One region of the Paenibacillus sp. S28 genome, then DNA from elsewhere that is predicted to be linked to it. Evidence: riboswitches for the same ligand, from Rfam matches in the RefSeq annotation. Region 1 holds a riboswitch; each other region holds the start of a gene.
What was found. Region 1 has a riboswitch for thiamine pyrophosphate ahead of IAE55_RS20860 (ECF transporter S component). Riboswitches for the same ligand answer to the same signal wherever they lie in the genome.
Positions count from the first base shown of each region.

Region 2: it holds a riboswitch for thiamine pyrophosphate, as region 1 does, so the genes downstream of both, tenA (thiaminase II) here and IAE55_RS20860 (ECF transporter S component) in region 1, are expected to answer to the same signal.
Region 3: it holds a riboswitch for thiamine pyrophosphate, as region 1 does, so the genes downstream of both, IAE55_RS14380 (ABC transporter substrate-binding protein) here and IAE55_RS20860 (ECF transporter S component) in region 1, are expected to answer to the same signal.
Region 4: it holds a riboswitch for thiamine pyrophosphate, as region 1 does, so the genes downstream of both, thiE (thiamine phosphate synthase) here and IAE55_RS20860 (ECF transporter S component) in region 1, are expected to answer to the same signal.

Region 1 is NZ_JACVTM010000009.1:5,009-12,509, forward strand. It holds partial or broken gene IAE55_RS20840 (hypothetical protein) at 1-196, opposite strand, end outside; gene IAE55_RS20845 (YheC/YheD family endospore coat-associated protein) at 563-1,666, shown strand; gene IAE55_RS20850 (energy-coupling factor transporter transmembrane component T family protein) at 1,858-2,670, opposite strand; gene IAE55_RS20855 (ABC transporter ATP-binding protein) at 2,667-4,277, opposite strand; gene IAE55_RS20860 (ECF transporter S component) at 4,270-4,881, opposite strand; TPP riboswitch at 4,961-5,074, opposite strand; gene asd (archaetidylserine decarboxylase) at 5,356-6,150, shown strand; gene IAE55_RS20870 (SDR family oxidoreductase) at 6,169-7,026, opposite strand; gene IAE55_RS20875 (phosphotransferase enzyme family protein) at 7,051-7,501, opposite strand, start outside.
Region 2 is NZ_JACVTM010000001.1:203,567-211,067, forward strand. It holds gene IAE55_RS00910 (cache domain-containing sensor histidine kinase) at 1-307, shown strand, start outside; gene IAE55_RS00915 (response regulator transcription factor) at 285-1,844, shown strand; gene IAE55_RS00920 (class I SAM-dependent methyltransferase) at 2,500-3,222, shown strand; gene IAE55_RS00925 (YrdB family protein) at 3,329-3,655, shown strand; TPP riboswitch at 3,790-3,894, shown strand; gene tenA (thiaminase II) at 4,034-4,732, shown strand; gene thiM (hydroxyethylthiazole kinase) at 4,729-5,577, shown strand; gene thiD (bifunctional hydroxymethylpyrimidine kinase/phosphomethylpyrimidine kinase) at 5,574-6,389, shown strand; gene IAE55_RS00945 (carboxylesterase/lipase family protein) at 6,581-7,501, shown strand, end outside.
Region 3 is NZ_JACVTM010000005.1:163,677-171,177, reverse strand. It holds gene IAE55_RS14405 (pyridoxamine 5'-phosphate oxidase family protein) at 81-500, opposite strand; gene IAE55_RS14400 (MFS transporter) at 714-1,943, shown strand; gene IAE55_RS14395 (MBL fold metallo-hydrolase) at 2,094-2,834, shown strand; gene IAE55_RS14390 (CGNR zinc finger domain-containing protein) at 2,848-3,447, shown strand; gene IAE55_RS14385 (VOC family protein) at 3,984-4,370, shown strand; TPP riboswitch at 4,445-4,557, shown strand; gene IAE55_RS14380 (ABC transporter substrate-binding protein) at 4,776-5,828, shown strand; gene IAE55_RS14375 (thiamine-binding protein) at 5,882-6,175, shown strand; gene IAE55_RS14370 (ABC transporter permease) at 6,172-6,930, shown strand; gene IAE55_RS14365 (ABC transporter ATP-binding protein) at 6,958-7,501, shown strand, end outside.
Region 4 is NZ_JACVTM010000003.1:16,963-24,463, forward strand. It holds gene IAE55_RS08650 (DUF1266 domain-containing protein) at 1-132, shown strand, start outside; gene IAE55_RS08655 (NADAR family protein) at 224-778, shown strand; gene yhbH (sporulation protein YhbH) at 1,074-2,231, opposite strand; TPP riboswitch at 2,470-2,579, shown strand; gene thiE (thiamine phosphate synthase) at 2,723-3,370, shown strand; gene thiS (sulfur carrier protein ThiS) at 3,354-3,551, shown strand; gene IAE55_RS08675 (thiazole synthase) at 3,560-4,339, shown strand; gene thiO (glycine oxidase ThiO) at 4,367-5,521, shown strand; gene IAE55_RS08685 (S-layer homology domain-containing protein) at 6,085-7,311, shown strand.

The DNA.
Region 1 (7,501 bases):
GCTGGACTTCTTCCTTTTCAAGGACTGCATCAGGGGCAATGGATCGGATTTCCGCATATGAATCAAGTTGGTTTGTCTTTGGCGCCGTTACTTTGCTTTTACGGATCAGTTCCAACTCCTGAATTTCAGGATTATCCACGAAATAGAGGTTCTTGTTCGGTTGTTTAACCGTCCGGCTTTTATTTTTCTTCTTCAAAAGACCTCGCTCCTTCCTGACCGGATGCATCTTGGGCATCATATGCGAACAAATAGGCCGTTGTCACTGATTTCCCGGTTTTTGTAACGATTTTGAACTAGCCAATCGGATGGATGCTTCCGGCAGAACAATCCGGGAGGACGGGATCACAAATATTCAGGGATAAAAGGTTGAAGTTCTGGGGATGATCGAGGGACATCCTGAGGTACATGAGTGTCACCTGCCCACCAATAACTACTCTGTGCATTCATCCTTCACCGTTTGAGAAAATAGGCGGCACGTTACGGACAAAGACCCTTGCTTATAGCAATCTATGGCATAGGATATATAAAAAGTGGGATGACGGAATGCCAGGGAGGGATGAACGTGTGGATTTCTGATGTTGGAATTCTGCTGAATGCAGCGGTGCACCGGGGAATTCCCGGCGGAAAGACGGGAGCGGAATCCCTCGTCAATTATGAAGAGGCGGCCCGGATGTTCGGCTTGAGGCCGTGCTATATGAAACTACAGGATATCGATATTGAACGCCATGAATGTTCGGCGTTTGTTCTGAGAGAGGGGAAATACGTTTACACCAGGCTTCCGCTACCAAGGGTCATTCATAACCGGGCCATCTACTTTGACGGACGGTCAAAAAATAGAATTCAACGTCTTATAGACGGCAGATATATGATATTCAACGCCAACAATCGGTACGGGAAAGATGAAATTCATCACTTGCTCGAAAGTAACCCGCTGCTTTCGCAGCATCTTCCCGATACGACGATCGCCGCCCCTTCCTCTGTCCAGGAAATGATGCGGCGATATCGTGATCTGATATTAAAGCCTTGCGTCGGCAGCGTCGGCAGAGGAATTATGCGCCTTCACGCCCACGGCCAGCATTGGTATCTTACTTATGCCCGAACCGGGCGATCCCTGGGATGGACGACGGTTCGCTTGAATAGACAACAACTTCCGGGCATCCTGCTGCGCCGGATCTCCCAGGCGCCCTTCCTTGTCCAGGAACGCATCGCACTGGCGGAATATAAACAACGGCCTTATGACCTTCGCGTCTCCATCCAGCGAGGCATCAGCGGCAGCTGGAGCCTGACGGGAATGTACGCCAAAGTCGCCGCATCCCGAATGTTCGTCTCCAATGTCGCTCAAGGCGGCAAGGCCTTCCCGGCCGAACGAATTCTGGCCGAAAGCCTGCCGGGGTTATCTGCGGACAGAATCTCGGATAGCGTACATCAGCTGGCCTTCGGCGTGGTCCGGCAGCTGGAGCAGCACTTGCCTTTTGCGGCGGACCTTGGCCTGGATATCGGCGTCACCAAGGGCGGCAAGCCGTATTTTATTGAATGCAACGGACGGGATCAACGTTACGGTTTCCGAAACGCTAATATGCCCCAGTATTGGAAAAAAACATATCGGGAGCCTATGGCCTATGCCCGGTACCTGGTAAACCGGCAGCACACCGGCATAGAACTTTGAGCCGGATCTCGGGTTAGTCTGCCATTCATTGCGCGCATCCTCCGAGAAATCCGATATAGCAGGTAGAAACGCAAAACGGGAAACCGGGAAAACAACGGATGCTGAACAAAAATATGCTTAAATGAAAGACCGAAAATGCATCATGCCGCTTTTTCGGTCTTTTCAGCATCGGCTAATAGCTATCATACGGCTCAACCTTGTCCATGGTACCTGACATCTTCGATGCCGAACCAGGGAACGGCAGCGGCCGCATAGTATGCAGCCGCAAGGGCGATGATGAACATGAGAACCGCCAGCCCGTCGTATCTGCTGAAAGCCGACGGATAATAGTACGTTCTGCGCCCCGACCCGCTGAACTGCTTCGCTTCCATCGCCACGGCAACGCGGTGCGCCCGGCGGATGCTCTGCGACAGCAGCGGCACCGCATACAGCCGGACATGCTCAAGGAGGCCACTCAGCCCCCGCCCTGTCCGCACGCCGCGGATCCGCAGCGCCTGCCTGCGGATGAGAAACTCCTCCCAAACGATGGACAGCAGCCGGATCGATGCCATGAAGCTGTATGCGAATTTGGGGGGAAGGCGAAAATTTTGCATCAGCGAATAGAACAGTTTGACGGACGGCGTGGTCATGACAAAGAGCAGCCCTTCTGCCGCAAAGGCAATCGCCCGGAATCCCAGGTGCAGCCCGCGGTAGAAGCTTTCCTCGGATACGCGGAACAGCCCCCACTGCCACCAGACGTGATCCCCTTTCCCGAATAGGATCATCGTCAGGGATGAAGAGACGAATACGAGGCTGAAGGAGAGAACGAGCAGCGCCACCTTCCATGCCGGATAACCGCTGAGCAGAAACAGGAGGGCGATGTAGACCGCTGCCTGATAGACGGCAAAATCAATGCTCCGCGTCTGAACCGTAACGATAAACAACACGATCAGCACGGCGAGCTTCAACGAGGGATTCGCCCGGTGAAGCCAGGTAAGACGGCTCGGACTCAAAAACCGGTTCATCCGCTCACCTCCTCCTGCGCATCCGAAGCTGCGCCTTCTCCCTCAAGCCTCCGCCTCCCGGGCTTTATCGCCGTCAGGCTTCCGCCTTGGATTTCCCATACCTGGGTAGCGGCCAGCTCAGCGATTTCTCGCTCATGCGTCACCATGATGATCGCCGTGCCGCTGCGGCGCAGCGCTTCGCAGTATTCCAGGATGGCAAAGGCGTTGCGGGCATCCTGCCCGAACGTCGGTTCATCCAGCAGCAGCACCGCCTGGCGGCGCACCGCCGCAGTGGCAACGCTCAGCCTGCGTTTCTGTCCGGTCGAGAGCTGATACGGGTGCCGGTTCTCCAAGCCGTGCAAATGAAACGTCTTAAGGCAGTCTTCGGCTCTACGCTCCACCTCAGCCCGTGACATGCCGCCCTGCATATGAAGGGAAAAGGCCGTCTCCTCCAGTACTGTCTGGGCCACAAACTGAAACTCCGGGTTCTGAAACACGAACCCGATCCGGTCCGAAGGGCAGGTCCGCTTCCTGCCCCTTCCCTGCAGCAGCCTGCCTTCCAGCACGTAGCTGCCGGCTGTCGGAAGAAGCTGCATTAGGCTCAGCAGCAAGGAGCTTTTCCCCGCTCCGTTAGGACCGACAACGGCGACAAAATCGCCGGCATATACCTCCGCCTCTTCCACCATGATCGCCGGCGCATCTCCGCGGAGACCGACAAACCCCCGCAAGGAGAGGACCGGCGCCGCCAAGTCCGCACCTTGCTGCGGGGATTGCACTAAGCCGCTGTTCCATGTATCCCCGTGACGGATATAATCCTCCCAAACGCCGGGATACCAAATGCCATTTTCCTGAAGGGCACTGCGGTACGCCGTGAAGATTTCGGCCGGCTTGCCGTCGGCCAGAATGCTTCCGTCCGGCGCGAACAGAACGATCCGGTCGACCCAATTCACGATTTCTTCGATCCGGTGCTCAACGATCAGCACGGTCCGTCCGGCCGATACGCCGCGAACAGCCTCCCAAATTTGCCTTCTCCCCTCGGGGTCCAGCAGCGCCGAGGGTTCATCCAGAAGGAGCACCTCCGGTTCCAGCAGAAGGACCGAAGCGAGCGCGAGCCGCTGCTTCATCCCCAGGGACAGCCGTTCAATCGGAGTGTGCAGCTCTTCAAGGTCCAGGCCGACCCGGCCGAGCGCCTCCCGCATCCGCGGCACCATATCCTCCCTGGCTACTTGGCGGTTCTCCAGCACAAACGCCAGCTCCTCATCGACATACGGCATGCAGAACTGGGTATCCGGGTCCTGAAATACATACCCGCACGAGCGGGGCTTCCGGATGTCCGCATATTTGAGCGGAACGTCAATGACCGCCGGAATCAACCCGCCGAGCACCTGCAGCAGCGTCGATTTCCCGCATCCGCTTGGGCCGAGCAGAAGCACTTTTTCCCCGGCCGGCACGGACAGGGAAACATCCTTGAACACGAACGCCTTCTCACCCGGAAACTTCAGGCGCAGGTCCGTTACCGAAACGGCAATTTGCCCGCTCCCTTGATCCGCCCTTTGATCCGCTACTTGACCCGTCTCATGCACCGCCGAATGCTGCATCGTCACGACACCCCGGTTAGTCTCAGTCATGATCGAGCGCTTCATAATCCTTGGCTGTCACCGGCCGGAGCAGCTGGGTTACTCCGGTTGCTTCCAGCGCTTTGGTCAGGGCATACGCCAGGTACCCTGCGAGTACCGCCGAGCTGATTAACCGCATCACGTACTTGAACACGATCATCCATGTCGTATAGTCCGTGACGTAGCCGTAGTACACATCCACCAGGAATGATCCCAATCCCGAAGCCATACCAGCCAGCGCCGCTACCCCCATGGAGAATTTGCGGTAGCGGAACAGGGCGAAGATCAGCTCCGCGGCAAGACCTTGCGCCACGCCGTAAATCGCCAGCTGAAGGCCCCATTCACTGCCGAACAGAATTTCTACGTGAGCCGCGGCAACCTCGGCCAGGAGGGCTACGCCGGGCTTGCGGATCAGCAGCGCGGCAAGCGTCGAAGCGAGGAACCACATGCCGTACATCAGCTCATCCGCTTGGAAAAACAGCGGCTTGAACAAGTCGTTCACCGAACCCCAAAAATGGTACACCACCCCGATCACGAGGGAGAGCAGAATCGTCACGAGCAGGTCGCTGAGCTTCAGCCCCTTCGGCCGATCCATCTGCATCGTACTGCTGTTCATTTGACAACATCCTTTCTTTTTCCAAAGTTGGGCAATAAAAAAACCCCCTGGATAAGCGAGGGAGATCGTCAAATAAGCCCATAAAAGGACTTGAATTCTCTACGCTGGCATTATCCAGATCAGATTCCCGGTCAGCAGCGGTTCATTAGCTGCACTCTCAGCCCGATTCGCTCGAGCTCCCGTATTCCCATATGTACACAGATGAACGCAAGGCGCGGCATCGCCGGCTCCTGGTCCCGAAGCCATCGCCGTCCAAAGCGATGAGATGCTTGGGTTCGATTCCGTGTAACAGGCACCTCGCCGCGATGAGTCGGCATCGGGCCCGTATTGATTCCAAAATACATGATCCTCGAAGGATTGGCAATACCATTTTTCTCCGGGGCGGTTTCCAGCATTTGTTGCATATTGATTTGATAGCCGTTCTATGTCAATATATTCAGAGTGCTACAGGCACGTATGGAAGGGAGATTAGGCATGACAAAGAAATTACTGCGGCTCATGACAGAGCTCTCCTCGCGAAAGTGGCTCTCTTCCATGATGGGACGCTTCTCGCACAGCCGGTTCAGCAGAGGGGTCATCCCTACTTTTATCAAAAGCTATCAGATCCCGGCGCATGAAGCGGAGAAAGAAATCTATGAATACCGCACGCTCAACGAATTTTTTTCCCGGCGGCTGAAGCCCGGCATGCGTCCCGTTCACGAAGGCGAGCACGTACTCACGAGCCCCGTCGACGCCATGATCACCGCAATGGGTGAAATCACCTCAGGCACGATTCTGAACGTGAAAGGGCAGGATTATTCGGTGGCGGAGCTGCTTAATTTCTCTCCCCACCTGGAGTTATATAAACATGGCTATGTCTTTGTGCTGTACCTCAGCCCTACCGACTACCACCGGATCCACTCTCCAATCACAGGCGTGAAGGTGGAGAGCGAGCATATCAAGGGACGATGCTACCCGGTCAATGATTTTGGCATGACCCAGATGAAATCCGTGCTGTGCCGCAACGAGAGGTTGATAACGTACATCAAGGGAGCCCTGGGAGAAGTCGCGGTCGTCAAAGTCGGCGCCATGAATGTCAGCAGCATCCGCTACGACGACGAAACCGCCAATTCTTGGCATAACGGCGATCCGCTCGCCTATTTTGAGTTCGGTTCAACCGTCGTGCTGCTGATCCAGGACGGCGCGTTCACCCCGCGGACAGACCTCCGGACCGGAGATCATGTCCGCATGGGCCAGCTGCTCGGTCAGCTGCACCCGCCTAAAGGCTGAACCGGAAGCGAATCCGGCTCAGCCTTTTTTGCTTAGGAGCGCGAGCATAATCCGCTGAAACCACCGGCCCGGAAGCAGCTGCTTAGCCTTCATCGTCCAGCGTGTGCCGGCAGGCAGCGCATAGCGGAATGCCGGCTTGTTCATACGCGCGATTCTCCCGATCAGCCGGGCCACATCGGCCGGATCGCCGCGCTGGCCGGCGTTGTCACGGGAAAAGGCCATCACCTGGCTCAGCATCCGCTCGTAGGGTGACCGCTCCGCGGCGCTCATCTGCGCAAATCCTTTGTCCCAAATGGCCGTTCCGTACGAACCCGGCTCCACTATCACGACATCGACGCCGAATGGCCGCATTTCCAGGGCAAGGCATTCGCTAAATCCCTCTACAGCAAACTTTGACGAGACGTAGGGGCCAAAGCCGGGAAATCCGACAGCCCCGCTGACGCTGCTGATCTGAATGATTGTTCCCTGATGGGCCTCCCTCATCGCGGGAAGAACGGCCTGGGTGACCGCAACCATCCCGAAGAAATTCGTTTCCAGCTGCGCCTTCCACACGTCCATCGGAATCTCCTCGATCATTCCTCCGTATGCGGTGCCTGCATTGTTCACAAGCACGTCAATGCGTCCGTGGGATTTCAGGATGCCCGATACCGCCTCAAGCACCTGTCCCCCGTCCGTCACATCTAGCCTAACCACGTGAATATGCTCTCTGACCCCCGCCGTCTGCGCAGCGTCCATCAGCTCCCCGCTCGCCTCCGGCCTTCGCATGCCGGCAAAAACCGTGTATCCGGAGGCAGCCAGCTCCACGCTGGCCAGCAGCCCGAAGCCGCTGGAACCACCTGTGACCAGCACGACCGGCCGCTCATCATGTCCTCCCAATTGCGCTCCACTCCCGTTCAGATGTTATTTCGCCGGAAACAAAAACGGCTCTTCCGCCAAGTAGCTGCGGATCGCGGACAGAATATACCCCTTCTGTTCCTTCAGCGACGGAATTTCCTGCGGATTGCCGGCGTGAAACGCCTGATTCTCCAGGACCGCCTGCAGGAAAAAGGTTTCCAGCATGGACACGCTCTCCTTCGGAAGAAGTCGCATGCTTTCGTACCCGTCCAGCAGCATGCTCCGCTGTGCCGGGTACAGGCCGATGAGCGCCTGCGCCAAGTCGTATGCATAATAACCGAACCCGCAGCGGCCAAAATCGATAGGGCAAGTTTCCCCGTCCTTGAATACAACGTTCCCTTCGTGGAGATCCGCATGGATCATACCGTACCGGGAAGGCCCCGGAGGCCATGCGGCGATCCGCCCTTTGATTAGGTCCGCAGCCCGTACATAAAGCGCCCATTCATCGGAACTCAGA
Region 2 (7,501 bases), on a different contig from region 1:
GGACAGCATCATTATCGAGGTTTGTGACAATGGCGACGGGATTCCCGAATCCAAACTGAAGAAGATCAACCTGATGATCCGGCTGGAAGACGCGGATTATCAGCAAATGCGGAAGGAGCTGAACGACGGGGAAAGCAGCGGCATCGGATTGCGAAATGTCGATCAGCGTATCGTCATGTTTTACGGGAAGTCGCACGGAATCCGGGTGGAGAGCGCCGAAGGAAGTTTTACGCGAGTCACGATGACGCTGCCTTATCTAATTCTAGCGGGAGGTGTGCCTGCCCATGTGCAATCTGCTAATCGTTGATGATGAGAAAAATATCCGGGATGGCCTGAAAGCGATGATTCGCCGCGAGTTCGGCGACGACTACGCACTGTACTTTGCCGCGAATGGGGAGCAGGCGCTTCAAGTCATGGACGAGACGGAAATGGACTTGGTCATTACCGACATCCGCATGCCGGTGATGGACGGAATCGAGCTCATTAACCGTATACAGGATCAGGAGGCGCGGCCGGATCTGGTTATTCTAAGCGGTCATGACGACTTCCAGTATGCCAAAGCGGCGATCCGCTGCAATGTGAAGGAATACTTGCTGAAGCCGATCGTTCGTGACGAGCTGTTCCGGACGCTGCGGCGCCTTGACGAAGAGCGCATCCGCAAGGGGGAAATCGCCGATCAGCTGCGCGGAACGAAGGCGCTGAAGGAAAATTATGCGGTGAGCCGGCTGCAGTATTTGTTTTTACAGGAAGGCATGGACGAGCGCGCCATTCGGGATGTGGTTCTTCAGGCGGGACTGGATTGGCTGGATGCGGGCGGATACGCCGCGCTGGTCCTCGTTCCGGAACGCTACCGGGAAGCCGGCTGGGACGAATTCACCGCTTATGTTGACCAGATGATCGGCTGGCTGCCGGGTGAACGTTATATCCGTTTTTACGACAAAGACGGCAAACTCGTGATGTTTACTGACACCGCTGCTCCGTTCAACCGGCTGGGAGAGGAAATCATCCGCCAGTCGTCCAGCGCCATCCGGGCCGGCATCAGCGAACGGATGGCGGGAGCAGGGGAGGTGAAGAAAGCTTACCAGCAGGCCGGCCGGGCGTTGAAGTACTTTTTGTTCCAAAACATGCCGGGACTCATTCGGAGCACTGAACTGTCCGGCAAACGGACGGATTACCGCATCCCGCTGGAAGACATCCGGAAGACGGCCAATCTGCTCGGATTGGATCGGGATGCCGAGCTGAGCCGGCTGCTGCAGCATATTTTCGATATCCGGACGATTCTTCAATATGATATCGGGTATCTGGAAGGGATCAGCCATGCTTTTAACGAGCATGTATTCGACCAGGTGTTTCAAACCTATGGCGAGGAATCCGTCGACATTTTAAAACTCCACAAGCAGGTGGGGAATCTGTACAACTTCAACCATTTTCATGATTATTTCCATAGTTTGGAGAGCCTGCTCTTCCTGCTGAGCGATTATGTGAAACGGATGCGGTCGATGCATTTTGACCAGAGCGAGATTCAGCGGGCCATCGTCTATATCGAGGAGCATTTTCATGAAAACTTGAATATGGCTGTCGTGTCCAATCATGTCTCATTGAATTATTCGTATTTCAGCCAAGCTTTCAAGGAGTATACGGGGGAGACGTTCGTGAGCTACTTGCGGAAGCTGCGGATCCGTAAGGCCAAGGAGCTGCTCGGCAGCACGGACCTGAAAGTGTACGAAATCAGCGAGCGGGCCGGGTTCGAGAACGTGAAGCACTTTACCAAGGTCTTCAAGGAAATGGAGGGGGTTGCGCCGCTCGAATACCGCTCGCAGCAGGAGGCGCTCAGGCGGAGGTGAACAAAAATTGCCGGGACGATGGGCATCCTGTAGCAGAAGGCATTGCCCTTCAGAGACGTGAAAACCGCTGAAAGCAAATAAATCAAGCGTAACAGGCTGCCGAGAGGCAGCCTTTTACTGTTACTGGACGAGTAATGAGGATTCGTGATGCTAAGCATTCAAACCAGGATTTAGGGATCATGATGTCGACCTCGGATGGCCACGGCGAGCCAATCCTCGCTTCACCCCGTAAATGAGGAGATCAACCGCCGCGCCGATGATGACAGCCATGACGATGGAGAGAAGATACGCCGGGAACCGTAAGGGGATAAAGTAGCTGTTCGTTACGAAAGCGTGTTTATCGGACATCCAGCCCGAGTACACAGTGTCATGCAGGAGGTATTCAAGCAAGGGATTCAGCCGGATCAGTATGATGTTGGCCAAGCCCTGTCCGGAGGCATCCAGTATGCATATGAGAATCATACATAACGTGAGCCAAAAAGAAACGCTTTTTAACAAAGACATTCCCCGCCTTCAAACTTGTTCTTGTCATTTATAACGTATCCTGCCGCAACTAAGTTCTGCACAGCTTACATAAAGCTGGTTTATTTATATCCAACCTTTCTGTTGGTTGGTATAATATGGTGGAGAATAGCGAGTCTACGGAGGTGGTTGCATGAAAGAGAGGGTGCTCGAGGCTTATACCAAGCTCGCCAAGGACTATGAACTGCATACCGATTCGGACAGCGGCGCCAACGCATACTACGAGCGTCCGGCCATGCTGGAGCTGCTGCCAACGGATATGTCCGGACTTCATGCCCTTGATGCAGGCTGCGCCGCAGGATGGTATACCGAGCAGTTCGTTTCCCGCGGGGCATCGGTATCGGCGATCGATTTCAGCCCCGATATGGTGGAGGCGGCCAGACGGAGAGTCGGGAGTCAAGCGGAGATTCGGGTTCACGATCTAAGCGAACCACTGCCATACGGAGCCGATAAGTTCGACTTGATTCTCAGTTCGCTGACGCTGCATTACATCGAAGACTGGGATCCTTTGTTCCGTGAGTTTCAGCGGGTATTGAAGCCTGGAGGAACGTTATTGTTTTCGGTGCATCATCCGTTTATGGACTTTACCGTTTTTAAGAGACCGGATTATTTTGTACGGGAGCTGCTTGTAGACCGGTGGACGAAGAAAGAGGCAGGCAGCGTTGAAGTGACGTTCTTCCGCAGACCCCTGCAGGAAATCGTCAATATGACGTCAAGCTGGTTTGTACTGGACCGGCTTGTTGAACCAAAGCCGGTTCCCGAGTTTCTGGAGCGGCTGCCGGAGTCGGCCGACTTCTACCAGCGGATTCTGCATCACCCGCATTTTTTAATTGTGAAAGCTCACAAGCCGGAGTGAGAGGGGAAAAGTTTTCGCCGCGAGAGGCAAGAAACAATCGGCATAATTTTACTGAGAATGGCTTCATTCCAAAGGCCCTGACCGGCCCAAAATGGAGGGTTTGGCAATGATTGTGATCGACCTTATCTTTTTTCTAATGGAGCTGTGTGCACTGGCAGCCTTTTGCCTGTGGGGATTTAAATTGGATACCGCCTTGTGGATCCGTATCGTGGCAGGAATAGGTTCGCCGGTCGTTGTTGCTGTTTTTTGGGGCATGTATGTCGCACCGAAAGCGACCTTCCCGGTGACGCTTCCCGTCCGGGCTGTGCTGCAGCTGATCGTATTCGGTCTGGCCGCGGCTGCGCTGTACGGATCGGGTTATCGAACGGCAGCTATCATTTATGCCGCTGTCGTCATCGTCGAGATGATCCTTTCTTACGCGTTGAAAAGATAAACACTTGAAGGTGGAAGGAGATCCGCATAAACGATCGACAAGCTTTTTCCCGGTATCCCGACGGCAGCTTTTTTTGTTTGACAACACCGGCAAACGGAGCTACAGTTAATCATGAACTTGTAAAATATCATACGAAAATCCACTAGGGGAGCTGCGGAGGCAGCTGAGACAAGTGATCGCTTGGACCCTTTGAACCTGATCCGGTTAATACCGGCGGAGGGAAGTGGAGCAGGCCTTTACATACGCAACTTTCTTGATGAGATACATTCAGGATGACACTGCAAATAGCGGCCGCTCCATTTCGGGGCGGCTTTTTTGTATTGGCTTCCCCGCGCTCGAACATGCGATTTTCGTCAAAATTAATGGAGGTGCATTATCATGGCCCGGTTTACCGAAGAATTGAGACATGCGGCAGATCCCATTTATCAAGCGATCTTCAAGCATCCGTTTGTACGGGGGATTGCGGAAGGTACCTTGTCCAAGGAGCAGCTGATTCACTATGTGAAGCAGGATTTTGAATACCTGAATGCCTACATCCGGATCTATGGCATTGCCATATCCCGATGCGATTGCCGGCAGACGACCGCGCTTTTTAACGAACAGATTTCGTTTATTTTGAACAGCGAAACGCATCCCCACCAAAACTTTTGTGATGTCGCCGGTGTTGCATATGAGGAACTGCAAGGCTATCCGCTGGCTCCATCGGCCAATCATTACATCCGGCATATGCTGAACGTTGCCCACGAGGGGGGACTTGAGGATATTGTAGCTGCGCTGTTACCTTGTCCGTGGACCTATACGGAAATCGGCCAACGTCTGCTGGAGGAAGTCCAACCGGAGAAATCCCATCCGTTTTATGAATGGATGCACTTTTACGGAGACCGGGAAAGCGGCGTAACGGTACAGCTGCGGCGGCTGCTCGACGAATGGGCGGAAGGCCTGGCTCCCGCAAGAAAAAAACGGCTGATGGAGCATTTTCTGACCAGCTGTCAGCTGGAGTACATGTTCTGGGATATGGCGTTTACGCTTGAGGATTGGCCGGTTTCCCTGGCTGCAGCGGAAGGGGTGGGACGATGACCGCCGATATGTTTCCGTCCGGACTTATCCAGCTTCCTCTACGGATAAAAGAGCAGCGTCCGCTCATTCACAACATGACGAATGTGGTCGTGACCAACTTTACGGCCAACGGCCTGCTTGCCCTTGGCGCCTCTCCGGTTATGGCCTATGCCAAAGAGGAGGTGGCCGATATGGCTCGGGTCGCCCAAGCCGTCGTTCTGAATCTCGGAACGCTGAACAGCGAATTGGTGGAAGCGGCGATCATCGCCGGCCGATCGGCGAATGATCATGGCGTTCCGGTGTTCCTGGATCCCGTCGGCGCGGGAGCGACCGCATTTCGCACGGAGGCTGCGCTGCGGATTTTGCGCGAGGTCCGCGTGTCACTGGTTCGGGGCAACGCAGCGGAGGTTGCCCATCTCATTGGTGAAACCGGCGCGATAAAAGGTGTCGACGCAGGGGAGGGCGGGGAGTCCGCTCCCGCCGACTTGGCGGCACGGGCGGCACACCGTCTGGGGACGCTCGTCGCCATTACCGGGCAAGAAGATGTGATCACCGACGGAACGAGAGGATACTTGATCCGGGGGGGACATCCGATGCTGACCCAAGTCACCGGGACCGGCTGCTTGCTGACATCGGTGATCGCCGCTTTTGGAGCGGTCGAATCCGATCTGCTGTCCGCCGGCGCGGCCGCCTTGGCGTACTACGGTGAAGCGGCCGTTCGGGCATTTGAGCGGGCAGGCATTGGGGGGCCGGGAAGCTTCCAAATCGCTTTCCTCGACGCGTTGTCTGTCATGGACCGGCATCCGCTGGAGGAAGGAACCATTACCGCTCTTCTGGAGTCGGCAGGAAGGGGATTTGTGCAATGAGCATCCCGAAAGCATTGACGGTAGCCGGTTCTGACAGCGGCGGCGGGGCAGGCATCCAGGCGGATATCAAAACGTTCCAGGAGCTCGGCGTATTCGGTATGTCGGCCATTACAGCCATTACCATTCAAAACACACTCGGGGTACAAGGCGTTTATCCGCTTCCTGCGGCTGCGGCAGCCGAACAAATGGATGCCGTGGGCACCGACCTCGGCGTGGATGCGGTCAAAACCGGCATGCTGTTCAGCGCGGATATTATTGAGGCCGTCGCAGGACGAATAGCCGCTTTTGGCTGGAGGAATGTGGTCGTCGACCCGGTTATGGTCGCCAAAGGCGGCGCGCGGCTTCTGCAGCAGGACGCTGTTGACGCGCTGAAGAACAAGCTGCTGCCGCTGGCTGCTGTCGTCACGCCCAACATTCCGGAGGCGGAAGTGCTCGCCGGGATGGCGATCCGGTCGATGGAGGAACGCTGCGAGGCAGCCTACCGCATCGCGGCTTACGGTCCGGCGATGGTTGTGATCAAGGGCGGACATGACGAATCGTCTGACAAGGCGGTTGATCTTACTTTCGACGGAAAATCCTTCTCGACCCTGGAAGGAAGCCGGATTGACACGCGTCATACGCATGGAACGGGATGTACCTTCTCGGCTGCGATCGCCGCTGAGCTGGCTAAAGGGAACCCGGTCAACGAGGCCGTACGGACGGCCCGTGAATTCATCCAGGCGGCCATCGAGAACGCCCTCGGTATTGGCGGCGGGAGCGGTCCGACCAATCATTGGGCCTACCGCAGCCAAAAGGAAGGGGCGGCAAGATAAAGGCAGCCGATACCGGCCTGCTTCACAAGCGATTAGCACCTGTCTATATAGACAGGTTTTTTTCTTGGCGCTGGCTTCCTTAAGTGGTCGTCGATAGATGGTTTTTTGCACCGAGCTTCGGTTAGGCTTTGTCCAATTTTTAGTGTTACAATGGTAGAACGATTCCAACGCTAGAAAGGATGTTAACGAAATTGGACCAACTCCTCATCCGTACTCATAATGGCCTGATTCAAGGATATGTTCAGAACGGCGTCCGGACTTGGAAGGCGATTCCTTACGCCGAGCCCCCCGTCGGCGAGCGGCGTTTCCGGAAACCGCTTCCTGCACGGCCATGGGCAGGCGTCAGATCCGGGGACATGACGGTTCCGCTTGCCCCGCAGCGCGTCAACCCCACGGGTGGCGCGTTTAGACTGAAACGGGATCAGATCCCGCAGTCCGAGGACTGCCTGTACGTCAATGTGTGGGCCCCTGACGAGCCGGCACCGCAGCCGCTTCCGGTCATGGTGTGGATCCATGGCGGCGCCTTCGTGACGGGCGGCGGCGGACTGCCCATTTATGACGGCTCCGAGCTGGCGCGCCGGGGACGCTTAATTGTCGTCAGCCTCAGCTACCGGCTGGGTCCTCTCGGTTTTACGCATTTTTCTCCATTTTCCGGAGAGTCCGAAGACAGTTATGTAAGCAACGCCGGTCTGCTGGACCAAATCGAAGCGCTGCGCTGGGTGAAGCACAACATCACCGCTTTCGGCGGAGATCCTCAGCAGGTGACCGTATTTGGTGAGTCGGCGGGAAGCATGAGCATCGCAGCGCTGCTTGCAATGCCTGCAGCCCGAGGCTTGTTCACCCGGGCGATTATGCAGAGCGGGGCTTCCCAGGCGATTTCGGACTCCCATGGCAGGCTGCTTACGAAGGGACTGCTGGATATCCTTGGCATTCCGGAGGATCAGCTGGAGCGGCTGCAAGAAGTGCCTGCCGAGGAGATCCTAAGAGCGGCAGACAAGTTAAAACAGGCGGCGGGAGCAAGTGCTGTCATGCTGTTCCAGCCGGTCGTCGACGGGAAGCTGCTGCTCGTCACGCCTTTGGAAGCGGTGGCCGCCGGTTCCGCGGCCGGCATC
Region 3 (7,501 bases), on a different contig from region 1:
GCCCGAGAACAAGGTCTCGAGCATCAGGGCGTATCACGGATCTATGAAAATGGTTCCAATTGCTTATGGACACAGTAAATTTACTCGATCCATTCGTGCTTTTCTCCATCTTTCCCCGTATATTCTACACGGACGGGCGTGATTTCAAGCAAGACGTAATCCGGATCATCGGGACCAGTAAACCGCTTCTTGAATTCTTCCTTCCAGATCTGCTTACGCAAGGAGTCCTCAGCCGTTACTTTGCAGGTTCCTTCAATCTCCACAACCTCCCGCGATCCCCCGATTTCATAGCCCAGCAGCAGGGAGACGTGAGGGTTTTCCTCCAGTTCCTCGACTTTATGCGTCTTGCGGTCGGTGACCAGATGGATACTGAGGCCCTGATTATATAAAGCCATATACCGCTGCTTCGGCCGGTTACCTTCCACCGTGGCAAATGAGCAAAACTGGTTGTGATCCAGTATTTTGGCCAGATTTTGTTCCAGAATGATTTTCGCTTCCATCTCTAGATGTTCCGCTCCTTTCTGCTTCGTGTTGTCCATGGGCACAGCCCGTACCCATAGTGTACCCTGTCCGGTATAGGATGAACCTTGGAACACGTCAGCTTTTATCCAAGAATAGGCATGACGTGCCCTGAATACCTTGTTATGATGGAGATACCGGCCGTCATCCGGCTTGTCCGCACCAAGAATTTAATACTTGTAAAGGAGTTCCTCATGAAACGACTCATTTGGATAGGATGTCTATCCTATTTTCTGATCGGCCTGGCGCATGTCGTGCTGGGATCGGTCCTTCCCGTCCTGCTGGAGCATTATGACCGCGAATACAGCGAAGGCGGGACGCTGATCTTCACCCAGTTCGCCGGTTTTCTGGCCGGTGTGCTCGTATCCCCGTGGCTGAACCGCCGTTTTGGTAAAAGGGGCGGGCTTCTGATCGCCATCGGCCTGCTTACGGCCGCCGAGCTGGTCTATACCCTGCTGCCGCCTTGGGAATGGCTGTACGCCATTGCCGTGTGCGCAGGCTTTGGTTTCGGCATGATCGAAGCGGTGATCGGGACCATTATTATTGCGGCGATTACCGATAAAACCGCTGTGGCGATGAGCCGCCTGGAGGTCTTTTTCGGGGTCGGGGCCATGGTCATGCCGCTGATCGCAAGCGGCTTCATTACGGAAGGATGGTGGAGGTTCTCGTTCCTCGTCATTTCGCTGATCGCACTCGTCACGCTGTTGTTCTGGTCGAAGGCCTCCTTCGGTGAAATCGATGCCGTGCTGAGCGCCAAAGGGCCTGCCGCTTCCGTATCGGGTCAAGAGCAATCTTCGGCCAAACGCTTCCCTTATCAAGGCGGAGCCTTCGGCATTCTCGTCCTCTTTATCGTATTCTTCTTTCTGTACGTCGGCACCGAGATGAGCCTGGCCAACTTTATGCCCGCCATCCTGATTGAGAAAATGGGCATGAAGGAAGCCGCCGCTGCGCTCAGCGTTACCTGCTTCTGGATCGCCATGTCCGTCGGTCGGATCTTTGCCGGTGTCGTCGCCGAAAAGATCCATTACCGGGTCTACGTGCTGTTCAGCTGCCTCATCACCTTGGTGCTGCTGATCGTGTTCCCGCTGATGGGCCAGGTATGGTCGGCTTTCGCGATCATCCTGCTGCTCGGGCTGTTCATGTCGGGGATCTTTTCGATTGCGCTCGTATTTGCGAGCAAGCTGCTGCAGGGCAGCGAAGAATCGACACCCAGCATTTTGATCGCCTCCGGCGGCGTCGGCGGAGCCATCCTGCCGCTTATCATGGGCTGGAGCCTGGACCATCTGGAAGTAAACCAGTCGGCTTGGATGCTCGCGGTGTTCACCGCCGGCATGGTCGTGCTCAGCTTTGCGGCCTTCCAGCTGCAGCGGCGGAAGCTGGTTCACCAGAGTGGACTGCAGGGGCCGTCAGGTGCAGGAAAATAAGCTATTCAAATTAATTGCGGGCCAGCCGGTCCGCTTTTTTTGTTTTTATATAACCTTCAAAAATATATTTACAGGTTATAAAAATACGGTTATACTCCAATTATAACTTGTAATATACATTTTAAAGGTTATACAAAGGAGATGGATGACATGGAACTTCAAAAGCTTCCCTGGGCAGGCATTCGGGTGACGGCAGGAGCCACATCGGTGGTCATAGACCCGCTTTATCATTTTCCGGAAAGATACGGCCAGTCTCACGAACCGCTCTTCCCGCTTAACGAATACGGCCCGGCAGATGCGGTGCTGATCACCCATGAGCATACCGATCACTTTGATCCCCAGGCCATCATCGATGCCTACTGGGCAGACATTCCCGTGTACCTCCCGCAGGAGGGCGTCCTCCTTGCCGAAAATAGCGGTCTCAACCGCGTAATCGGTGCTTCCGTCGGCGATGCCTTCCAAATCGGTGCGCTGGGCGCAGCCGCCACGTACTCCGTCGACGGGGTCGGAGACGTGCAGATCGCCTGGGCGCTGAGCGACGGCGAGCACCGCCTGCTCCACTGCGGAGATACGCTGTGGCACGGCTACTGGTGGAAAATTGCCGCGGCTCACGGCGCATTCGATGCGGTATGCCTGCCGGTGAACGGTGCCGTTCTGGAACGCCCTGATCGTCAGCCGCCCAGCGGCATGCCGATTACGCTGCTTCCGGAACAAGCGGCCGCGGCCGCACGCGTTCTCGGGGCCAAACGGCTGGTGCCGATCCACCATACGACCATCCACCATCCGCCTGTATACCTGCAGACTCCCGATTGGCAACATCGCCTGCGGGCTGCAGTTGGTGATACAATGGACATAGCATTCCTGAACACAAAGGAAACGATTACTCTATAAAGGATGACGCATCATGGATAAATCCCCTTCCCGCAACGTGTTGGGGGGCGCCCTGTGGATCAATCTCGCCAATACGGTGCGCATGCGGGAGCACCGGGTCACGGATATGCTGGAGGAGCCAGGTTATTTAGACGAATGGCTCCACGATAATGAATTGCACGGCTTGGACAATACCGCAGGGGCAGCTTCAGCTGTGCCGCGGGAAGACCTGCTGCCCGAACTGCTCCGTCTGCGCGGCGTGTGCCGGCTCGTTCTAGAAGACCTGGACCATGGAGGTACCTTGTCGGATGAGGCATTCGCCGCCATGGAGGCCGAAGCGTCGCGATTAGACGTGGCGCTCCGGGCTGAGCGGGATGACCAAGGCCTCCCCCATCTCATCACCTACGGACAAACCGCCGTCCAAGGCGTGCTGTACCCCATCGTCCGCTCCCTGTTCGAGACGCTGGCAAACGTATCTTCGGACCGCATCCGGATCTGCGAGCATGACGACTGCATCCTGCACTTTGTGGACACCTCCAAGAGCGGCAAGCGGCGCTGGTGCAGCATGGAAACTTGCGGCAACCGCCATAAGGCGGCCGAATTTTATGCGAAGAAGAAGCAGCGCGAGAACTAAAAAAAGCCTGGGATCGTCTGATAGACATCCCGGGCTTTTTTTAGTGGTTCTATTTCGTTGCTGACTGCCCTTCATTGATATGGCGGACACTCAGCAGTTTAGCTCCTTTGTCCAACGACTTGTAGGAGTATGTCGATAAGTACGTTCTTCCGACCTCTAACAAGTTCCAAGTATTTTCATTATCGACTTTAATTTTAAATGCTCCTTCTTCTTTACTATGGGTTTTCTCGGCGACAATCCAATATGTCGAGCCAATGAGCTGCTTATCGAGTATCGTTATGTCCCCTCCACTGGATGATGGCCCGGTACATGCTGTCAACATACACATGAAAAGCCATGCCGCAATTATTTTTTTCAGGGCCCTCTTCCCCCGTTCCTGACTATTTCAATACCTAACGATGCCACCAAACAGCCTATAATTTATAAACAATGATGTTTGCATAAAGTTGCCTTACAACTCGGATTTAAATGCTATAATGGCCTTAATTTAGGGCAATCCCATTACTTATAAGTACTATGAAAAGGAGCTTATACATATGGCTAATAAACGTTTGGATCATGTCGGCATCGTCGTACGGGATTTGGAGTCAACCATCCGATTTTATACCGAGATCGTGGGCCTGGAGCTGAAAGGCCGCCTGACGCACACCAATGGCGTGTTCCAGCTGGCGTTTCTCGGCTTCGGGGACAGTAACGAGACGGAAATCGAGCTCATTCAAGGCTACAGCTACGACCTGCCGGCCGAAGGCACGGTGCACCATTTTGCGATCCATGTCGACGACATTCAGAAGGAATTTGAGCGGATCCAGGCACTGGACGGCGTGGAGCTGATCGATCAGGAAATCGTGACCCTGCCGAACGGATACCAATATTTCTTTATCTATGGTCCGGAAAAAGAATGGATCGAATTTTTCCAGAGATAATCTGGAATCGGGCGGATGTCTGGACACCCCCATGGGGATGGACTATAATATGGGAGGAAAACAACCCAAAAACCTTATAGAATCCGGGGTGCTGGAATCGGCCGGCTGAGATTGTATCCCTTCAAGATACTGACCCTTTTAACCTGATCTGGGTAATGCCAGCGTAGGAAACCGTTTGTCACGGCATACAAGCCGTGCTGATCTTGCGCATGTGAAGCGTCCCGTTTACGGGGCGTTTTTTTCATTCATACTAGTGAAAAACGGGATTACGCCTTGCGAATGCTTCTATGATTCAGCCACTCAGATCGGCTCACGATTCTAAATCTAACAAGGATAGGGGATCACCGGCCGATGCTTCCACAGAGAGAATAAAGAACGGCCGGATATCGAAGGAGAGAGAAAGCCATGAAGAACAAATCCATCGGCCTGCTGCTGCTGGTCTGCATGCTCATACTGGCGCTTGCCGGATGCGGCGGCAGCCAGAACAATACGGGCAGCGGAGAAGGCACATCCGCTTCCGATAGCACGGCAGGCCAGGACAACACCGCAGCGAAGCCGCTGAAGGACGTCAAAGTCGTCCTCGACTGGACGCCCAACACGAACCACACTGGGCTCTATGCTGCCAAAGACTTGGGCTATTATAAAGAAGAAGGCTTGAACGTCGAGATCGTGCAGCCGGGCTCCACCGGCGCCGACGCCATGGTCGCTTCCGGCAAAGTGCCTTTCGGCGTAAGCTATCAGGAGAGCGTGACCCAGGCCCGCACGCAGGGCGTGCCGCTCGTCTCGATTGCGGCGGTCATCCAGCACAACACGTCGGGCTTTGCCGCACCAGTCGACCGGGGGATCAAGACGCCGAAAGATTTTGAAGGTAAAACCTACGGCGGCTGGGGCTCTCCTGTTGAAGAAGCCGTTATGGGCTCCATCATGGGGATCGACAAGGCTGACGTGAAGAAGGTGAAAATCGTCAACATCGGCGACGCCGATTATTTTACCGCCGTGAAACGGGACATCGATTTCGCCTGGATCTTCTACGGCTGGACCGGAATTGAAGCGAAGCTGCGCGGCGAGCCGCTGGACATGCTGTATGTTAAAGATTATTCCGAGAAGCTGGACTACTATACGCCGGTGCTTGTGACGAACGAGAAGCAGATCAAGGAAGACCCTGAGCTGGTTAAGGCGTTTATGCGCGCGACCGCCAAAGGCTACCAATACGCGATCGACAAGCCGGAAGACGCCGCCAACCTGCTGCTGAAGGACGTGCCGGATCTCGACAAGGAACTGGTGATCGAAAGCCAGAAGTGGTTAAGTCCTAAATACCAGGACGACGCAGCCCGCTGGGGCGAGCAGAAAGAACAGATCTGGAAAGGCTATTCCGACTGGATGTACGAGCACAAGCTGCTGGATAAGCCGCTGGACGTGAAGAGTGCGTATACGAACGACTTTTTGCCGGAACAATAAGCCGCCTACAACCCAAAACATCCGTAACCAATGAAGAGAGGAAGTTGATTCGCATGGCCAATACGCTGTTAAGCATCCAGGTGATCCCGAAGACGCCGGGCAACGAAGATTCTTATGCTTACGTCGACCGCGCCATTGAGGTCATTCAGCAGTCCGGCGTGAAGCATGAGGTGCACCCGCTGGAAACGACGATGGAGGGCGAGCTGGAGGAGCTGCTGGACGTCGTGCGCAAAATGCACGAAGCTCTGGTGGCCGCAGGCAGCCCGAGTATCATCTCCCAGGTCAAAATCGCCCATAATCCCGGCGGAATCAGCATGGACAAGCTGACGGAGAAGTACCGTCCATGAGAAGCTGGTGGAAAAACGTATGGCCGCCCCTCGTGGCGGTCATCTTCTTTTTGCTCGTATGGCAGCTGCTGACCTCCCTGTTCCATATTGAACAATGGATTTTGCCTGCGCCGAGCGACATCGCCCGGGAAGCCGCGGCCGCTTCCGGCGGCTTGTGGGAGCATGTATGGGCCACGCTGAAGCTGACCGTATTCGGCTTCGCCATCGGAACCGCCATCGGGCTGGTCATCGCACTGATTCTGCATTTGATTCCGTTTTTAAAACAGGCGCTGTATCCGCTGCTCATTCTAAGCCAAAATATCCCGACCATCGCCCTCGCCCCCCTGCTGATGATCTGGTTCGGCTTCGGCCTCCTGCCCAAGCTGATCGTCATTACGCTCGTCTGCTTTTTCCCGGTGGCGGTCGCCGCCCTTGGCGGCTTGAAACAGACCGATCCCATCATGATGAACTACATGCGCATGATCGGGGCGGGCAAGGGCCAAATCTTCGCCAAGCTGGAGCTGCCCCACGCACTCCCTTCCATCTTCTCCGGCATTAAAATCGCCGCCACCTACAGCGTCATGGGAGCGATTATCGCCGAGTGGCTGGGGGCTGACAAGGGCATCGGCTATTATATGATGCTGCAAAAATCGGGCTACCGCACCGACCGCATGTTCGTGGCGATCATGATCATCGTCGTGCTGAGCCTGCTGATGTTCGGGCTGATTGCGCTGCTCGAAAAATGGTTCGTCCGCTGGAAGCCGAAGCAGGGCTAGCGGGCCTGGCCGGAAAGGAGAATTGCCGTGATAAATCAAGAAACCACGCCTGCACTGGAGATCGTCTCCGTCAGCAAAAGCTTCAAAGAGAAGCGCCGGACGCTGCCGGTACTCAGCGACATCTCGCTGACCGTGGGCCAAGGCCAATTCGTGTCCATCATCGGACCGTCGGGAAGCGGCAAGAGCACGCTGCTGCACGTGATCGGCGGGCTGACCCGTCCGGATGCCGGCACCGTCCGGATGAACGGCGCCGAGGTGACCGGGCAGCAGGGGCATATCAGCTACATGCCGCAGCAGCCCGCCCTGTTTCCTTGGCGGACGATCGAGGACAATGTGCTGCTGGCCCAGGAGGTGCACGGCACCGTCAGCCGGGAGGCCCGTGAGGACGCGCGGCGCTGGCTCGCCAAAGTCGGCCTGGCCGGCTTTGAGAAGGCGCATCCGCATACGCTGTCGGGCGGCATGCAGCAGAGGGCGGCTTTTCTCCGCGCGCTGCTCAGCCCGCAGGAGCTGATGTGCCTGGATGAGCCGTTCAGCGCGCTCGATGCGCTGACCCGCAGCGACATGCAGCGCT
Region 4 (7,501 bases), on a different contig from region 1:
ATCATGACCCGCGGACAGACGCTGCTGGGGATGGGTACCTTCGCTTCCCGGAAGGCGCCATGGGATATTCCGCTTGAGCCGGGAGGCGAACGAGCAGCGTACCGAAAGGGATCGGCCAGCCTGGATGCCTGAGGCTGTGATCAACGGGCATGCGGGTCACAGGGCCTTTATCAATGATTGTAGGACTTAAGCGCACGGGATGCTCTTATATAGGGGGAAGAGGATGTATACCTTGGAAGAACTCCGGAAGGCATTCCGGAAAGGGACCAAGCTGAAATATGTTTTTTTCTGGGGGCACCAGCCCGCGGCGGACGGATCTATTACGAAGAGCTGCTTCAGCCAGTGGTGGGAAGCGAAGTTTACCGTGGACGGCGTGGAATATGCAAGTGCCGAGCATTATATGATGGCCGAGAAAGCCAGACTGTTCGGTGACGAAGAGATCCGGGAACAGATTCTCGCAGCCAAGCACCCGAAGCAGGCTAAAGATCTGGGGCGGAAGGTGAGGGGATTCGATCCTGCCGTATGGGACCGGGAAGGGTACTCCATTGTGGTCCGAGGAAACGAAGCGAAGTTTTCCCAAAACGACGATTTGAAGCAATTTCTGCTGGGCACCGGGCAGCGGGTGCTGGTAGAGGCGAGTCCGGTGGATTCGATCTGGGGCGTGGGGTTGGCCGCAGATGACGAGGCGGTCCTGAACCCGCTGCTGTGGAAAGGGAAGAACCTGCTTGGCTTTGCCTTGATGGAGGTTCGGGACCGGCTGCAGGCGGAAGAAGCCTAGCGGAAGTACGAAACATGGACGTCGTGCGTGCGGGGCCTAGCGGGAGTGAAGAACTTGGCAGCAGTAAGGGCACGCTGGCAATGAGGAGCACGTTGGCAATGATGAGCATGCCATCAGTGAGGAGCCTGGCAGGAGTCAGGATCAGTCGATTGTGGGAAAAAGGCTGCAAATCGAGGGTCATGCTATATAGAGGTCACCCGGCCATGCAAAAAGGTCGTTGTTGGTTACTCAGCGTAACGGGACAACGACCTTTTTATATGCCATAATTTTGCGTTCCAGGAGACGGTCCTTCGGCTTAGGTCAGTGCGCCTTCCTGCTTTTTAAAGAACGTACGCAGCGCCTGGTAGACCTCGCCCTTTTCCTTGATGACGTAATACATGAACTGGTCGAGCTTGATATTCCGGTACGCGGACATCAGCGTGCTGCTCCGGTTGTACTGGTTGACCTCCCCGTAACCGAACATGTTGCTGACTTTAAGCAGCTCGCCAATCAGCCGCACGCAGCGTTCGTTATCAGAAGTCAAGTTGTCGCCGTCCGAGAAATGGAACGGATAAATATTGTACTTGGCGGGCGGGTAGCGCCGGTCGATAATTTCCAGCGCTTTCTGGTAGGCGGACGAGCAGATCGTGCCCCCGCTTTCGCCCCGGGTAAAGAAATCTTCTTCGGTGACTTCTTTGGCCTCCGTATGGTGGGCCACAAAGACAATGTCGACCTTTTCGTATTGGCGGCGCAGGAAGCGGGTCATCCAGAAGAAGAAGCTGCGCGCACAGTATTTCTCAAACGTGCCCATCGACCCGGACGTATCCATCATCGCAATGATGACCGCGCTGGAATGGGGAACGACGACGTCCTCCCACGTTTTGTAACGCAGATCGTCGGGGCTGATATGGTGAATTCCCGGCTTGCCGCTGGTGGCGTTGCGCCGCAGGTTTTCCAGGATCGTCCGCTTCTTGTCGATGTTGGACTGCATGCCTTTTTTGCGGATGTCGTTGAACGTGATCGATTCGGTTTCGACTTCCTGCTGCTCTTTCGGCTTCATATTCGGCAGCTCCAGCTGGTCGAACAGCATATTTTCCAAGTCTTCCATGCTGACCTCGGCTTCCATAATGTCCTGGCCGGGCTGGTCGCCGGCTTTTTCGCCTTGACCCGGCTTTTGCACCGGATCCCTGCCCAGCACGTCTCCCACCTGGCTGTCGCCGTCTCCCTGGCCGACATGCTTTTGCTTCTGGTAGTTATAAATGAAACGGTATTCATCGAGGCTCCGGATGGGTACCTTGATGATTTGCTTACCGTCCGACATCACGATGTTTTCTTCTGTGATCAGGTCGGGCAGGTTCTGCTTGATGATTTCCTTAACCTTCTCCTGATGGCGGACCTGATCCTGGTACCCTTTCCGGTGCAGTGACCAGTCCTCCTTGGACACCACAAACAGCGAATGATCGTCTGATGGCATGTTCAGGCACCTCCCATGTTCCCATACTCAGCACAAACTTTGGCTTGTTAAACATTTATATTCACGGGCGGGGATGATATGTGATGACGCAAGAGATAAAATAAGAAGTTTGCCGCACCCAAATATATGAAATTTTGCGAGAATCGCTGCTATGGATGAGATAGGCGTTCCGATGCCGGTGATCTCACTCTGGCTATTGCCAAAAGTCAGCAGTTTGGGCTATAGTGGTTGTGAAATTAAATAGGAATGCGGGTGCTGGATGAAGTCCGGCTGAGATGGCAGCCTTATGCTGCGGACCGTTAATCTGATCCAGGTAATGCTGGCGTAGAGAATATCATTCGAATTGCGGTGCCATTCGTGTATTTCTCGAATGGTTTTTTTGTGTTAACCGGGTAAGAGGGCGCTTTCGCAAAATGAGGGCTTACCCTTCGCGATGATAGAAGCCGGCATGAAATGGAGGGAAAGGCAAAGGAAAGAGAGGAGAAGCAGTCATGGTCGATTTTCGTCTGTATGCGATTACCGGCGAGACGTTCCATCCGGGACGCCGGCTGGTGGACGTGATGGAGCAAGCCATTCGGGGAGGCGCGGATATCGTTCAATTCCGCGACAAAACAAGCGGCAGGGAAGAGCTGCTGCGCAAGGCGGCGGAGTTGCGGGAGCTGACCCGCCGCTACGGTGTTCCTTTTATCGTGAACGATCACGTTGATATCGCGATGGAGGTGGACGCCGACGGGATTCACCTCGGTCAAGGTGATATGCCGATCGCGGAAGCCAGAAAGCTTGTCGGCTCCAAGATCATCGGCATATCCACCCATGCAATTTCGGAAGCGCAGCTCGCCGAAGCGGAAGGGGCGGATTATATCGGCGTCGGGCCGATCTATGCGACGGCTACGAAAGCCGATGTGGTGGATCCGGTCGGTCTTTCGTACATTCGGGAAGTCGCCGGGGTCATCAAGATCCCTTTTGTGGCGATTGGCGGCATCAAGCTGGGCAACGTGGACGAAGTGATCCGGGCCGGTGCGAGCCGCGTCTGCGCGGTGAGCGAAATCGTCGGCAGCCCTGACCCGGAAGCGGTATGCCGGGCGTTCATTCACAAGCTTGAAGGTAGAGGAGGAGCGGCGGATGGAACTGGTCATTAACGGAACAAAGCGGGAGCTGGCGGCCGAGACGGTAGCCGATGTCCTCCGCCTGCTGGGGCTGTCCGGCAGGCCGGTCATGGTGGAAGCGGACGGACAGGTGCTGAAGATCGAGCAGTGGGAGACGACTCCGGTTGTGCCTGGAATGAAGCTGGAGCTGGTCCATTTCGTAGCGGGAGGTTGAGGGGAAAAATGAGCAGAGATAATTGGCAGGTTGGCGGACAGGAACTGTCGTCGCGGTTATTTTTGGGGACCGGGCTGTTCCCCGATCCTTATGTGCAGATGGAGGCGATCAAAGCTTCGGGAACCGAGGTGCTGACGTTCGCTATCCGCCGGATCCATCTCGATTCGGTGGAGGATGACTCCATTCTGCAGCATGTGGAGCCCCAGAAATACATCTATCTTCCCAACACGTCCGGGGCGACAACGGCTGATGAGGCGGTCCGGATTGCCCGCCTGGCGCGGGCTTCGGGACTCAGCGACTGGATCAAGGTGGAGATTAGCGCCAATAAGCGGACGCTCCTGCCCGATCCGATTGAAACGTTAAAAGCGACGGAAATATTGGTCAAGGACGGTTTTACGGTACTGCCGTATATCTCCGACGATCCGGTGATCTGCAAAAAGCTGGAGGATGCCGGGGCAGCCGCGGTTATGCCCGGCGCAGCGCCTATCGGGACCGGCCTCGGCATTCTGAATCCGTACAATCTCGGATTGATCGTGGAGGAGCTGTCGGTCCCTGTCATCGTGGATGCGGGGCTGGGGACGGCCAGTGACGTGGCGCTCGCGATGGAGCTGGGAGTCTCCGGCATTCTGATGAATACCCCGGTGGCCAAAGCCAAGGACCCCGTGATGATGGCCCGGTCGATGAGGCTGGCGGTTGAGGCGGGGCGTTTGGCTTACTTGTCCGGGCGGATTCCGAAGAAGAAATATGCTTCGGCCAGCAGCGGCCTGGAATCGCTCGTCATCGAATAAAAAAGGATGGACAGGGGGGCTGTAACAATGAGCGGAGACATCATCGTCATGGGCGGCGGCATCATCGGATTATCCTGCGCGCTGGAGCTGCGCCGCCGCGGCCTGCACGTCACGCTGCTCGAAAAAGGACCTTGCGGCGGGCAGGCCTCCGGCGCGGCGGCAGGGATGCTCGCTCCGTATTCAGAGAACGTGGAGTCGCCGGACGAGTTCTTCCGGTTGTGCCGCGAGAGCTTGTCGCTGTATCCGCAATGGCAGCAGGCGGTGAAGGACATCTCCGGCGTCTCCTTCGAATATGCCGAAACCGGCAGCTTGTACATCGCGAGGCACGAGGCGGATTTGCTTGCGCTGGAGAGCCGGTTGGAATGGCAGCGGAGCTGGTGCTCCGGTGGCGAAATATTAACGGGGAGCGCGCTGTTCGATGCCGAGCCGGGACTGACCCGCGAGGCAGTTGCCGCCTTGCGGACTCCGGTGGAGAGCCATGTGTATGCCCCGGATTTGACGGAAGCGGTCAAACGGGCCTGCCTGGCCTCCGGCGTGCAGATTCATGAGCATCTTGGCCGGATCGAGCTGGCTGAATGGCGGGAGCGGGTTGCGCTGAGGGCGCAGAGTGGCGAGCGGTTTGAAGCGGACCGGCTGCTGATCAGCACCGGCGCATGGGTACAGGAGATGTCGGAACCCCTCGGTATCCGGATTCCTGTACATCCGATCCGGGGGCAAATTTGCGCCTACACTTGGAACGAGGAGCGCGAGCCGCTTCGGCATCTGGTGTTCACCAGCCAGGGATACCTGGTCCAAAAAGCAAACGGAACGCTCGTGTGCGGCGCCTCGGAGGATATCGCCGGGTTCGACACGTCCGTCACGGACAAAGGGATCCGGCGGCTGACGGAGTGGAACAAGCAAGTGCTGCCTGTTCTTAGTGAGGTGCAGCCGTTTCACCGCTGGGCGGGACTGCGCCCGGCGGTGCTGGACGGCCGGCCGCTGATTGGGCGGCTGGACGACGCCGGCCATATTTTTGTGGCCGCGGGTCATTATCGCAACGGCATCCTGCTCAGCCCGGTCACGGCCGCGCTGATCGCCGATAGCGTGGAGGGCAAGCCGCTGCCGGAGTGGTGTGGAGCGTTCCGGCCGAACCGGTTCGGTGAGGTGCAGGCGGGCGCTTTTTCGGACAAAATAAAGGATTGACGTCGTTAAATATTGATTGTTCTAGCTAATAAAAGTACGGACAATATAAAGTTATTCGTTTGGCATGAAGCACATGGCAAAGCAGGAATGCATTCCTGCTTTGTTTTTTTGTGTCGGGCGTCGCAAAAGCTATTTGCAGCACGTGCATCTTATATATCCATTAAACCCATATAATTGAAGTGATGATGTATTAGTGACAATTAATGACAAATTTTGCGAAAATCCTGTAGTATACTGCAAGTAGTCCTATGCTAAATAGGAAAGAAGTTTCACAGTAATACATAAGGAGGTGTGGCTGCTTAGGGCCACGCGTGGGCAAGCAGTCCCGTCGGTTAAGAAAACATATTTTTTAGCAAGAGAGTTTAGAGCAACACAAGAAGCAGGGATTCAGTTGGTATCAGGTTGTCTGGAACAGTCAGGAAGTCAGGAGGTTACCTGGTAGTCAGTAAGTTAGATGGTACCTGGGTATCGGAAACAGTCAGAAAGTTAGAAGGGATCAGGGAAGTTAAGAGATTTAGTAAATGCAAAGCATCATATTTTAGGAGAACAGGAGCGGAAGAAGTATGTTCAAAGCGATGTTGATGACCATTTTTGCCGGGGCGATGATTCTTGGAACGGCAGGAGCAATCGAGCAGCCGGTGCCGGCCGCAGCGGCGGCGGCTTTTAAGGACGTGTCTGTGTCCCACTGGGCGTATCAGGCCATTAACGATGCGGTATCCAAAGGTTATCTCAAAGGTGATGGCAGCGGAAAATTCAGACCAAACGACCCGGTTACTCGGGCTGAGTTTGCAGCAATTCTGGCCAGGGTGTCGACGAACGAAAACGCTGGCGGAGCAGCGGCATTTTCCGATTTGACCGGGCACTGGAGCGAAAAGGAAGTGAGCGAGGCAGCGGGGAAGGGCTTTTTCAGTCCGGCCGATTATGCAAACGGCTTTAAGCCGGGCACTCCACTGACGCGGGTGGAAATGGCGAAGTGGATGGCCTCGGGACTGGCGGCCCGCGACGGAGAGTACAAGCAGGCGATCGAGGACACGAAGGACACCATCGTTCCGGTGACGGAGTATTACAAGGGCGGCTTGAACAAGGCCGACTATCCATATGTGTCGGTCATGCTGGGAGCGGGACTGATGTCCGGGTACCCGGACGACAGCTTCGGCGGCGGCAAAACGACCACGCGTGCGGAGGTCGCGGTGATTATTCAGCGTTACGAGACGACGCAGACGAAGGCGCCAAGCGCTTTTAAAGGGTTGAATGAAATGCGGGAAGTGGGGACGACGGGGACGAATCTCCGGACGGTGATCCCGGCGTACCAGTATGCTGAGGGTCATGAGCTTAAAACGATTCTGGGCAAGGACGTAAGCTTAAGAAACAATACTGGAAAAGTGAAAATATATCATTATATTTTCATGAGTGGGCTGAGCGCGGACCAAACGGGAAGTATTTATGGGCGGATGTTTGTGGATACAAATAAAATATTTTTTGAAAATTCGTATTTAGTGTTTATAGATTCGTCAGTAATTGCAAACAAAGAAGGTTTTGACTTACGAAGTTATTCAAATGGACTTAAATATCGTCTACAAGGGGGAAGCAGAGTTTTTGGCTCGACTTCAGATAGATTTGGTTACACTACTCTTCCAAGTGAAGGGCCAGTTGATATGTTTAAAAAGGGAGTAGAGACTAGATTTTGGAGTTCATCTTCGGTAGAGAGAAATCTAACGACGGGTAATTCAGAAATTGAAAGTGTCTTTGCAGACGATGGCTCTTATGGCGCCATTTTATTGCAGAAATGATAGTTGGGAGTGGCTATCGAATTGGTTAAGTCCATAAAAAAAACATCAATAATCTTTACTCTTTCCTTAGTAGTGATTGGTTGTCTCCCTTTTAGACATATATACTCCGCTGAAAGTTACCCGTCCGACAGTATTGTTTCTCCTCCCACTGGGCCTCAGATTCGCCAAGTGGTAACAAAATCGGTGACAG